Regions from separate parts of the Streptomyces vietnamensis genome, predicted to be linked through region 2. Evidence: riboswitches for the same ligand, from Rfam matches in the RefSeq annotation. Region 2 holds a riboswitch; each other region holds the start of a gene.
The links. A riboswitch is a leader RNA that binds a small molecule or an ion and turns the genes downstream of it on or off. The one in region 2 is predicted to bind cobalamin.
Positions count from the first base shown of each region.

Region 1 (3,269 bases), 2.6 Mb from region 2:
TCTACAACGAGTTCGGCTCGAAGGAGGCCATCGGCAACGCCCTGATCCAGCGCGAGCTGGAGGGCTTCCTGCTCGGAATACAGCGTGAACTCGACGCCCACCGGGGCGAGTTGGAGGCGGCGGCCGTCGCGGGCGTCGGCTACACGCTCCAGCAGGCCGTGGACAACCCCCTCATCAAGAGCGTCCTGCTCGCGGCGCGCGGCGGCGAGGACGACCTCCTCGCCTACCTCACCACCCGCCCGGAGCCGGTCTTCGGCACGGCGATGGCGATGCTCGACGCGTACGCGATCGAGGCCTGGCCCGACGTCGACGAGGAGTCCCGGGGGCTCGCCGTCGAGACGATCGTGCGGCTCACCGTCAGCCACATCGTCCAGCCGGTGGCCTCGCCGGAGGAGTCGGCGCGGCGCATCGCCAGGATCACGGCGCGGATCGCGTACCCGGGCGGCGTCCGGCCCGACGGACGCGGTGAGGCCCGCTGACGGACACGGGGGATCTCCGGCAGCGGGCCTCTGTTGAATATTGTACGAGATCATCCGGGGTGGTTCTCCCGGACGACGGCGGTGGTTCTCCCGGACGACGGCGGTGGCGAAGGGCGAGCGGGCGGGGTACATGTCCCCTGAGGCGCGGACACCCTCGACCGCGTCGCCCGAGCCGACGAGGAGGCCGCCGTGGAAGGCAGAAGCATCGGGTTCGTGCAGTCCTTCAACCGTCTCGGCGGGTACGGCTTCGTCGTCCCCGTGGGCTCCGAGGAGCAGGTGTACTTCAGCGCCGAGGACATCGAGGGCAAGGGGCGGACGGTCTCCGAGGGGCAGCAGGTCTCCTTCGTCCTGGTCCTCGGCGAGGGCCGCTTCGAGGCCAAGGAGCTGCGCTTCTGACACCGTCCGGGGCGCGGGGGCGCGGGGGCGCGGCCCGGCGGCCCGCGGGCAAGGGCCGACGGCCCGCGGATACGGACCGGCGGCCTGCGGGTGGGGACCGGCCGGGCTCCCGGGGTGCGACCGCCGGCCGGTGGTACTGTGCCGAGGCCAGTCGCACCTTTGTACGCACCTGAACGGGTACGTGCACGGGTCAGGGAATCCGGTGCGAGACCGGAACTGACGCGCAGCGGTGAGGGCGACGGGCGGAGCATCGGCCACTGGGCGGCACGACGGGCCCGGGAAGGCGCTCCGTCCGGCTGACCCCGAGTCCGAAGACCTGCTGGCGGCCCCGGCGGCACGCTGCCGTCCGGGGAGCACCGTACGACAGGCTCCGCGCATGAGCCGTGGACGCAGAGGAAGTCCCCGTGCCGCTCGCACACCCCGTCCGCTCCGCCGTGCCCGCCCTGGCCGGCGTCCTGCTCCTCACCGCGGCGGTGACCGGCTGCGGGCCCTCCGGAGCTTCGGCGAAGGACGCCCCGGAGCGCGGCTACCCCGTCACCCTCGCCGACGACTGCGGACGGCCGGTCCGCGTCGACCGCGCCCCGCGCCGGGCCGTCGCCCTCGACCAGGGGGCGGCGGAGATCATGCTCTCCCTCGGCCTCGCCGACCGCATGGTGGGCACCGCCACCTGGACGGACCCGGTGCTCAAGGGACTTGAGAAGGAGAACGCGAAGGTCCCGCGCCTCGCCGACCGCTACCCCTCCTTCGAGAAGGTCCTCGACGCCGAACCCGACTTCGCGGCCGCCTCGTTCGCGTACACCCTCGGCAAGGGCGGGGTGGCGCCCCGCGAGCGCTTCGAGCAGCTCGGCGTCCCCACGTACCTCTCGCCGAGCGACTGCGTCGGCAAGGACAACAGCGGCGACGGCGACGGCGTCCGCACCCGCCCCCTCACCATGGAGACGGTCTACGGCGAGATCCGCGACCTGGCCCGGGTGTTCGCGGTCCCCGAGCGGGGCGAGAAGCTCGTCGCCGGGCTCAAGGCCCGGGTGGCGAAGGCCACGGCGGCGGCCGACTTCACCGACGCCACCGTCCTCTACTGGTACTCCGACGCCAAATCGCCCTACATGGCGGGCTGTTGCGGAGCGCCGGGGATCGTCACGAACGCGCTCGGCGCGAAGAACGTCTTCGACGACACCCGCGAGGAATGGCCCCAGATCAACTGGGAGACCGTCGCCGACCGCGATCCCGACGTCCTCGTGCTCGGCGATCTGACCCGCCGCGCGCAGTCCGCCGAGAGCGCCGCCAAGAAGATCGAGTTCCTGGAGTCCGACCCCGTCACCCGGAACATGACGGCCGTGAAGCACAAGCGGTACGTCCTGCTCAGCGGCCAGGCGCTGAACCCCACGATCCGCACCGTCGAGGGCATCGAGAAGGTGGCGGCGGCGCTCCGCACGTACGGTCTCGCGAAGTGAGCACGCCCCTCCTGACAATCCGGCCGGCCCGGCCGGTACGCGCCACGGCGCTCCTGTGGGCGGCGGCCGGACTCGTCCTGCTCGCCCTGTCCGTGGCCGTGGCCATCACCATCGGCCCGGCCGACATCGGAGTCGGCGAGGTCGGATCCGTCGTCGCCGCGCACCTCGGCGGCGGCGCCTCGGAACTCTCGCCGATCCGCGACGGGATCGTCTGGGACCTGCGGCTGCCCCGTACCCTCCTCGCCGCCGTCTGCGGCGCCGGACTCGCCCTCTGCGGGGCGGTGATGCAGTCCCTCCTGCGCAACCCGCTCGCCGACCCCTTCGTCCTCGGCGTCTCCTCCGGCGCCTCGACCGGCGCGGTCGCCGTCGTCGTCCTCGGCGTCGGCGGCGGCCTCCTCTCCGTCACCGGCGGGGCGTTCCTGGGGGCGGTGGTCTCCTTCGCGCTCGTCCTGCTGCTCAGCCACACCCTCGGCGGCTCGACGGACCGGGTCGTGCTCGCGGGCGTCGCCGCGATGCAGCTCTTCTCCGCGCTCACCTCCTTCGTCGTGATGACCGCCGCCGACGCCGAGACCACCCGGGGCGTGCTCTTCTGGCTGCTCGGCTCGCTCGCCGGGGCCGGCTGGAACGATGTGTGGGTGTGCCTCGCCGTCCTCGCGGTGGCCCTGCTGATCTGCGGCGGGCACGCGCGGACCCTGGACGCCTTCGCCTTCGGCGAGGAGGCCGCCGCCTCGCTCGGCGTCGCCGTCGCGCGGACCCGGCTCGTCCTGCTGTGCGTCACCGCCCTCCTGACGGCCGCCCTGGTCTCCGCCGCCGGCGCGATCGGCTTCGTCGGCCTCGTCCTGCCGCACGCCGCCCGCGCCCTCGCCGGCCCCGGGCACGCCCGCCTGCTGCCGGTCACCGCCCTGGCCGGAGCGGTGTTCCTCGTCTGGGCCGACACGCTCGC
Region 1 is NZ_CP010407.1:6,656,442-6,659,710, forward strand. Features, by position in the region: gene SVTN_RS29895 (TetR/AcrR family transcriptional regulator) at 1-479, shown strand, start outside; gene SVTN_RS29900 (cold-shock protein) at 669-875, shown strand; cobalamin riboswitch at 1,022-1,199, shown strand; gene SVTN_RS29905 (ABC transporter substrate-binding protein) at 1,280-2,326, shown strand; gene SVTN_RS29910 (FecCD family ABC transporter permease) at 2,338-3,269, shown strand, end outside.
Region 1: it holds a riboswitch for cobalamin, as region 2 does, so the genes downstream of both, SVTN_RS29905 (ABC transporter substrate-binding protein) here and cobN (cobaltochelatase subunit CobN) in region 2, are expected to answer to the same signal.

Region 2 (3,269 bases):
GGTCGTGGTCGAGCTTGGCGGCCTGGATCAGGGTCCAGATCTGGGCGCGGATCGCCGGGAGCTTCGCCGGGTCCATCGAGCTGATCTGCGCGTACTCGTCGAGCAGCTGCTCCAGGCGCGCGATGTCGCCGTACGAGTCGGCGCGGGCCATCGGCGGCACCAGGTGGTCGACGAGGGTCGCGTGGACGCGCCGCTTGGCCTGGGTGCCCTCGCCCGGGTCGTTGACGAGGAACGGGTAGATCAGCGGGATGTCGCCGAGGGCCGCGTCGGGACCGCAGGCGGCGGACAGGCCGGCGTTCTTGCCGGGCAGCCACTCCAGGTTGCCGTGCTTGCCCAGGTGGACCATGGCGTCGGCGCCGAAGCCGCCGTCCTCGGTACGGGCGGCGATCCAGCGGTAGGCGGCCAGGTAGTGGTGGGACGGCGGGAGATCGGGGTCGTGGTAGATCGCGATCGGGTTCTCGCCGAAGCCGCGCGGCGGCTGGATGAGGACCAGGAGGTTCCCGCGCCGCAGGGCGGCGAGGACGATGTCGCCCTCCGGGTTGCGGGAGCGGTCGAGGAACATCTCGCCGGGCGCCGGGCCCCAGTGCTCCTCCACCTGCTCGCGGAGCTCGGCGGGCAGGGTGGCGTACCAGCGCTTGTAGTCGGCGGCCGGGATGCGGACCGGGTTCTTCGCGAGCTGCTCCTCGGTCAGCCAGTCCTGGTCGTGGCCGCCGGCCTCGATGAGGGCGTAGATCAGCTCGTCGCCGTCGCCGGAGACGATGCCGGGGAGGTCCGCCTCGGGCCCGAAGTCGTACCCCTCGGCGATGAGCCGCCGCAGCAGGGCGACGGCGGAGGCGGGGGTGTCGAGGCCGACCGCGTTGCCGATGCGGGAGTGCTTCGTCGGGTACGCGGAGAGGACGAGCGCCAGCTTCTTCTCGGCGTTCGGGATGTGACGGAGCCGGGCGTGCCGGACGGCGATCCCGGCGACGCGGGCCGCGCGCTCGGCGTCGGCGACGTACGCGGGCAGACCGTCCTCGTCGATCTCCTTGAAGGAGAAGGGGACGGTGATGAGCCGGCCGTCGAACTCGGGCACGGCGACCTGGCTGGCGGCGTCGAGCGGGGACAGGCCCTCGTCGTTCTCCTCCCACGCGGACCGCGAACCCGTCAGGCACAGGGCCTGGAGGATCGGCACGTCGAGCGCGGCGAGCGCGCCCGCGTCCCAGGCCTCCTCGTCGCCTCCGGCCTGCGCCTCGGCGGGCTTGGTGCCACCGGCGGCGAGGACGGTCGTGACGATCGCGTCGGCTCCGCGCAGTACGGAGACGAGCTCGGCCTCGGGGGCGCGCAGGGACGCCACGTACAGCGGGAGGGCGCGGGCCCCGGCGTCCTCGATCGCGCCGCACAGGGCGTCGACGAAGGCGGTGTTCCCGCTCATGTGGTGGGCGCGGTAGTAGAGCACGGCGACGGTCGGGCCGGTCACGTCGGCCTTGGGCGTCCGCTCGAGGGGGCCCCAGGTGGGGGCGGCGGCCGGGGCCTCGAAGCCGTGGCCGGTGAGCAGGACGGTGTCGGAGAGGAAGCGGGCCAGCTGCTCCAGGTTGGCCGGGCCGCCGTGCGCCAGATAGGCGTGCGCCTCGGTGGCGACGCCGACGGGGACGGTGGAGGCCTCCATGAGCTGGGCGTCGGGGGCCTGTTCGCCGCTGAGCACGACGACCGGCTTTCCGGCGGCGAGGACCGCGTCGAGGCCCTCCTGCCAGGAGCGGACGCCGCCGAGGAGCCGGACGAGGACCAGGTCGACGCCGTCGAGCAGGTCCGGGAGGTCGGCGAGCGGAAGCCGGGAGGGGTTGGCGAAGCGGTACTCCACCGGCCCTCCGGCCGCACGGGCGCTGAGCAGGTCGGTGTCGGAGTGCGACAGCAGCAGGAGCATGGCGAGCTCAGGCCTTCCTCGGGGTTGTCCGCGCCCCGGGTGGTCGTGTGGGTTGGGGCCTCCCCTCGCTCGAGCGAAGCCGAGAGCTTGGGGAAGGGAGTTCCTGACTCACCCGTGCCATGGCTGGTACGGGCTCACAGTGGCGGGACCGCGCCGGATTCTCACCGGGCTTCCTCCCCGGGGTCCTGGGACCCCATGCCGATCTGCATCCTAGATCGTGGCGCGGGCGGGCCCCAGGGAGCGGGGGCGTCGGCCGGATCACACCCCCCGTGGCCGACGGGTCGCACCCCATGGCCGACGGGGGCGCCGAGCGGATCGCACCTCCGTGACCGACGGGGACGCCGAGCGGATCACACCCGGTGGCCGGCTCCGACGTCGGCCGGATCACACCCGGTGTCCGGCCGGAGAGTCGGCCGGATCACACCCGGTGGTCAGCCGGTTCCCCGTGGGTATGCTCGCCGCCATGCCGCCCACCCCACCCCCGACGCCCGAACCGGGCGAAGCTCGCGTACGGGACCGTGGCGACGCCTGCCCCGGGGCGCTGCGCCTGCACCCCGCCGACGACGGACGCCTGGCCCGACTGCGCCTGCCCGCAGGGCGCCTGACGGCCAGTCAGGCGGAAACGCTCGCGGCCGCCGCCGAGACCCTGGGCGACGGACGGATCAGCATCACCTCGCGCGGCAACGCCGAGCTGCGCGGCCTCGGCGACGACTGCGGGGCCGAGCTCGCCGCGCTCCTCTCCACCGCCGGCCTGCTGCCCTCCCCCACCCACGAGCGCGTCCGCAACATCGTGGCCTCGCCCGGCGCGGGACTCGACGGACTCGGGTACGCGGACGTGCAGTTGTGGGCGCGCGCACTGGACACCGCGCTCTGTGCCGAGCCCCGGGCGGCGTCCCTTTCGGGACGGTTCCTGTTCGTCCTGGACGACGGGCGCGGGGACGTCGCCGGGCTCGGCGGCGATGTGAGCTTGATCGCAGGGGAGGGCGGGTCGGCTCTGCTGCGGCTCGGCCCGCGGGTGTTCTGGGTGGCCGCCGCCGACGCCGTCCGCGCCGCCCTCGCCGCCGCCCTCGCGTTCCTCGACGCCGCCGAGGCCGCCGGGAACGGGGCCTGGCGGCCCCGCGAGCTGCCCGAGGAGCACGTGCCCGACTGGGCCGGGGCCCTCGCGCGGGCCGGGATCGCGGCGGAGCCCGTATCCCTGCCCGTACCGCCGCTTCCCGTGTGCCCGCCGCCCGCGCCCGGGGTGCTCGGCGACCGGGCCCTGCACGTCCTGGCCCCGCTCGGCCGGCTGACGGCCGCCCAGCTGCGGGCCCTGGCCGAGGGGGTCGAGGAGCTCCGGCTCACGCCCTGGCGCGGAGCGGTCGTCGTCGGG
Region 2 is NZ_CP010407.1:4,062,920-4,066,188, forward strand. Features, by position in the region: gene cobN (cobaltochelatase subunit CobN) at 1-1,900, opposite strand, end outside; cobalamin riboswitch at 1,978-2,113, opposite strand; gene SVTN_RS18100 (cobalamin biosynthesis protein CobG) at 2,352-3,269, shown strand, end outside.

Region 3 (3,269 bases), 1.5 Mb from region 2:
TCGCGGACCTCGGCCGGGACCCAGGTGAAGCCGGCCACCGAGCCGTTGGAGTCGCGCAGCGCCTCGCGGGTCTGCGCGTCCCACACGCCGAGCTTCTTCAGCTCGTCGACGAGGTACGAGTTGACCTGGAGGAACTCGCCGGAGAGCGTCTCGCGCTTGAACAGGTTGGAGACCTGCGGCTCGATGCACTCGTAGACGCCCGCGATCGAGGCGATGGTCGCCGTCGGCGCGATGGCGAGGAGGAGGCTGTTGCGCATGCCGGTCGTCGCGATGCGCTCGCGCAGCGCGGCCCAGCGCTCCGGCCAGTTCAGTTCGACGTCGTAGTGGTCGGGGTGCAGGACGCCCTGCGCGGTGCGGGTCTTGTCCCAGGCGGGGAGCGGGCCGCTGCGCTCGGCGAGGTCGGCGGAGGCCTCGTACGCCGCCAGCATGATCCGCTCGGCGATCCTCGTCGACAGGGCGCGCGCCTCGGCCGAGTCGAACGGCAGCTTCAGCTGGAAGAAGACGTCCTGGAGGCCCATGGCGCCCAGGCCGACCGGGCGCCACTTGGCGTTGGAGCGGCCCGCCTGCTCGGTCGGGTAGAAGTTGATGTCGACGACCCGGTCGAGGAAGGTGACGGCCGTGCGGACGGTCTCGTCCAGGCGCTCCCAGTCGATGTCCGAACCGACGACGAACGCGCCGAGGTTGACCGAGCCGAGGTTGCAGACGGCCGTCTCGCCGTCGTTGGTGACCTCGATGATCTCGGTGCAGAGGTTGGAGGAGTGGACGACCGTGCCCGGCTCGGCCGTCTGGTTGGCGGTCCGGTTGGAGGCGTCCTTGAAGGTCATCCAGCCGTTGCCGGTCTGCGCGAGGGTCCGCATCATCCGGCCGTACAGGTCGCGGGCCGGCATGGTCTTGCGGGCCAGGCCCGCCGCCTCGGCCTTGCGGTAGGCGGCGTCGAACTCCTCGCCGTACAGGTCGACGAGCTCGGGCACGTCCGACGGGGAGAAGAGCGACCATTCGGCGTCGGCGTTGACGCGGCGCATGAACTCGTCCGGGATCCAGTGCGCCAGGTTCAGGTTGTGCGTACGGCGGGCGTCCTCGCCGGTGTTGTCGCGGAGCTCCAGGAACTCCTCGATGTCCGCGTGCCAGGTCTCCAGGTAGACCGCGGCGGCGCCCTTGCGGCGGCCGCCCTGGTTCACGGCGGCGACGGAGGCGTCGAGGGTCTTCAGGAACGGCACGATGCCGTTGGAGTGGCCGTTGGTGCCGCGGATCAGCGAACCGCGGGCGCGGATGCGGGAGTACGAGAGGCCGATGCCGCCCGCGTGCTTCGAGAGGCGCGCGACCTGGTGGTAGCGGTCGTAGATGGAGTCCAGCTCGTCCTGCGGGGAGTCCAGGAGGTAGCAGGAGGACATCTGCGGGTGGCGGGTGCCGGAGTTGAAGAGCGTGGGGGAGGACGGGAGATAGTCCAGGCGGCTCATCAGGCCGTACAGGGCCGCCACTTCGTCGAGCGCGCGGACCGAGTCGTCCTCGGCGAGGCCGCAGGCGACGCGCAGCATGAAGTGCTGCGGGGTCTCGATCACCTTGCGGGTGATCGGGTGGCGAAGCAGGTAGCGCGAGTAGAGGGTGCGCAGACCGAAGTAGCCGAAGCGGTCGTCGCCGGCCGGGTCGATCGTCGCGTCGAGCCGCTCGGCGTGCTGGGCGACGAACTCGGCGGTGCGGTCGGCGATGAGCTCCTCGCGGTGACCGACGGCGACGGAGGCCGAGAAGGAGACGGCGCCCTGTCCCGCGGCCTCGTCGGCGATGGTGATGGTGAGGAGCCGGGCGGCGAGCCGGGAGTACGCGGGGTCCTCGGCGATCAGGCCGGCGGCCGCCTCGGTGGCCAGCTCGCGCAGCTCCGCCTCGTCCGACGTGGCGCTGCGGCCGCGGAGGGCGGCGGCGGCGACCTTGCCGGGGTCGGTGTCCGGGAGGTCGGCGGTGAGATCGGTCAGGGTCCGCAGGAGTACGGTCCCGGGGCCGTCGGTCTCGATCGCTGCGGCCGGATCGGCGGGCGCGATGGTCACGTGGGGGCTCTCCCTCGCTCGGCTCGGGGCCTCGGGCGGGAAGGCGGGCAGGCGGGCACCCCGTACGCGCGGGCGCGCCGCATCCACCGACCCAACTCCGCGAGGCCCGGACGTCTGTGGCACCCGGAACGGACGGACCGGGCGCGCTGCCGGCAGGTCCTCGGACTCACTCCGTGTGAAGCACGAAACCGCACGAAGCACACCGTTGCGGGACAGTTCCGGATTCGCGCCGGATTCCCCTGCGTCGACAGCGAGGACGAGCATACATGTGGGGGGCGCCGCTCATGGCACCCCCCACATGTTGTGTCGGTCCCGGGAGTTACAACTCCAGGGCGTACGTGCGCAGCGAGTGATCGGGGATCGGCTCCCAGTCCCGCTCGGGGGTGCGGACGAAGCCGAGCCGCTCGTAGATCCGGTGCGCGGAGACCATCAGATCGGCCGTGGAGAGCACCAGGCGCGCACAGCCGGGGAGGGCTCGCGCCCGGTCCACGCAGGCGCGTACGAGGGCCTCTCCGACGCCCCTGCCGCGAGCCTTCGGCGCGACGACGAGCATCCGGAACTCGGCCTCGCCGGGGACGGCGATGTCCGCCCAGGTGGTGCCGCCCTCCGCGAAGGTCACCCCGCCGATGATCCCGCCGTCGGCGTCGACGGCGACGAGCACCTCGCTCTCGCGCGCCCGCCGGGCCGTGTCGCGGAGCACGGCCAGGTAGAAGTCGTCCTCGCCGTGCAGCAGCAGCCCGTCGTTCAGATAGGTGAAACCGGTGAGGTCGCCGAGCTCCTCGTACTCCTCGGGCCGTACCGCCCTGATCGTGAAATCCATGGGCCCCAGTCTGCCTCCGGCGCACGCGAAGGGGCCCGGGATTTCCCGGGCCCCTCTTTCGAGCGTCCGTGGGTCAGTGCGCTCCGGCGCCGACCGTCGGGAGGTCGCGGACACCGGCGTCGCCCGCGTCCGCCGTGTAGTCCTCGGGGGAGGTCTCGTCGACGCCCTCGGGGGCCTTGACGGCCTTGAGGACGAAGGTCAGGACGACCGTGACGAGGACGTTGAGCACGAAGGAGGTGAGACCGATGTAGCCGATCTCGCCGATGCCCGGGATCTCGGCGGCCGAGCCGCCGAAGTGCTTCTGGGTCGGGCTGGCGACGCCGTACGCGGCGGCCGTGCCGTAGACCATGCCGACGGCCCAGCCGGCGAGCAGCGCCCAGCGGTGGAACCAGCGGGTGAAGAGGCCGCCG
Region 3 is NZ_CP010407.1:5,602,405-5,605,673, forward strand. Features, by position in the region: gene SVTN_RS25315 (ribonucleoside-diphosphate reductase subunit alpha) at 1-2,039, opposite strand, end outside; cobalamin riboswitch at 2,174-2,303, opposite strand; gene SVTN_RS25320 (GNAT family N-acetyltransferase) at 2,359-2,859, opposite strand; gene mctP (monocarboxylate uptake permease MctP) at 2,933-3,269, opposite strand, start outside.
Region 3: it holds a riboswitch for cobalamin, as region 2 does, so the genes downstream of both, SVTN_RS25315 (ribonucleoside-diphosphate reductase subunit alpha) here and cobN (cobaltochelatase subunit CobN) in region 2, are expected to answer to the same signal.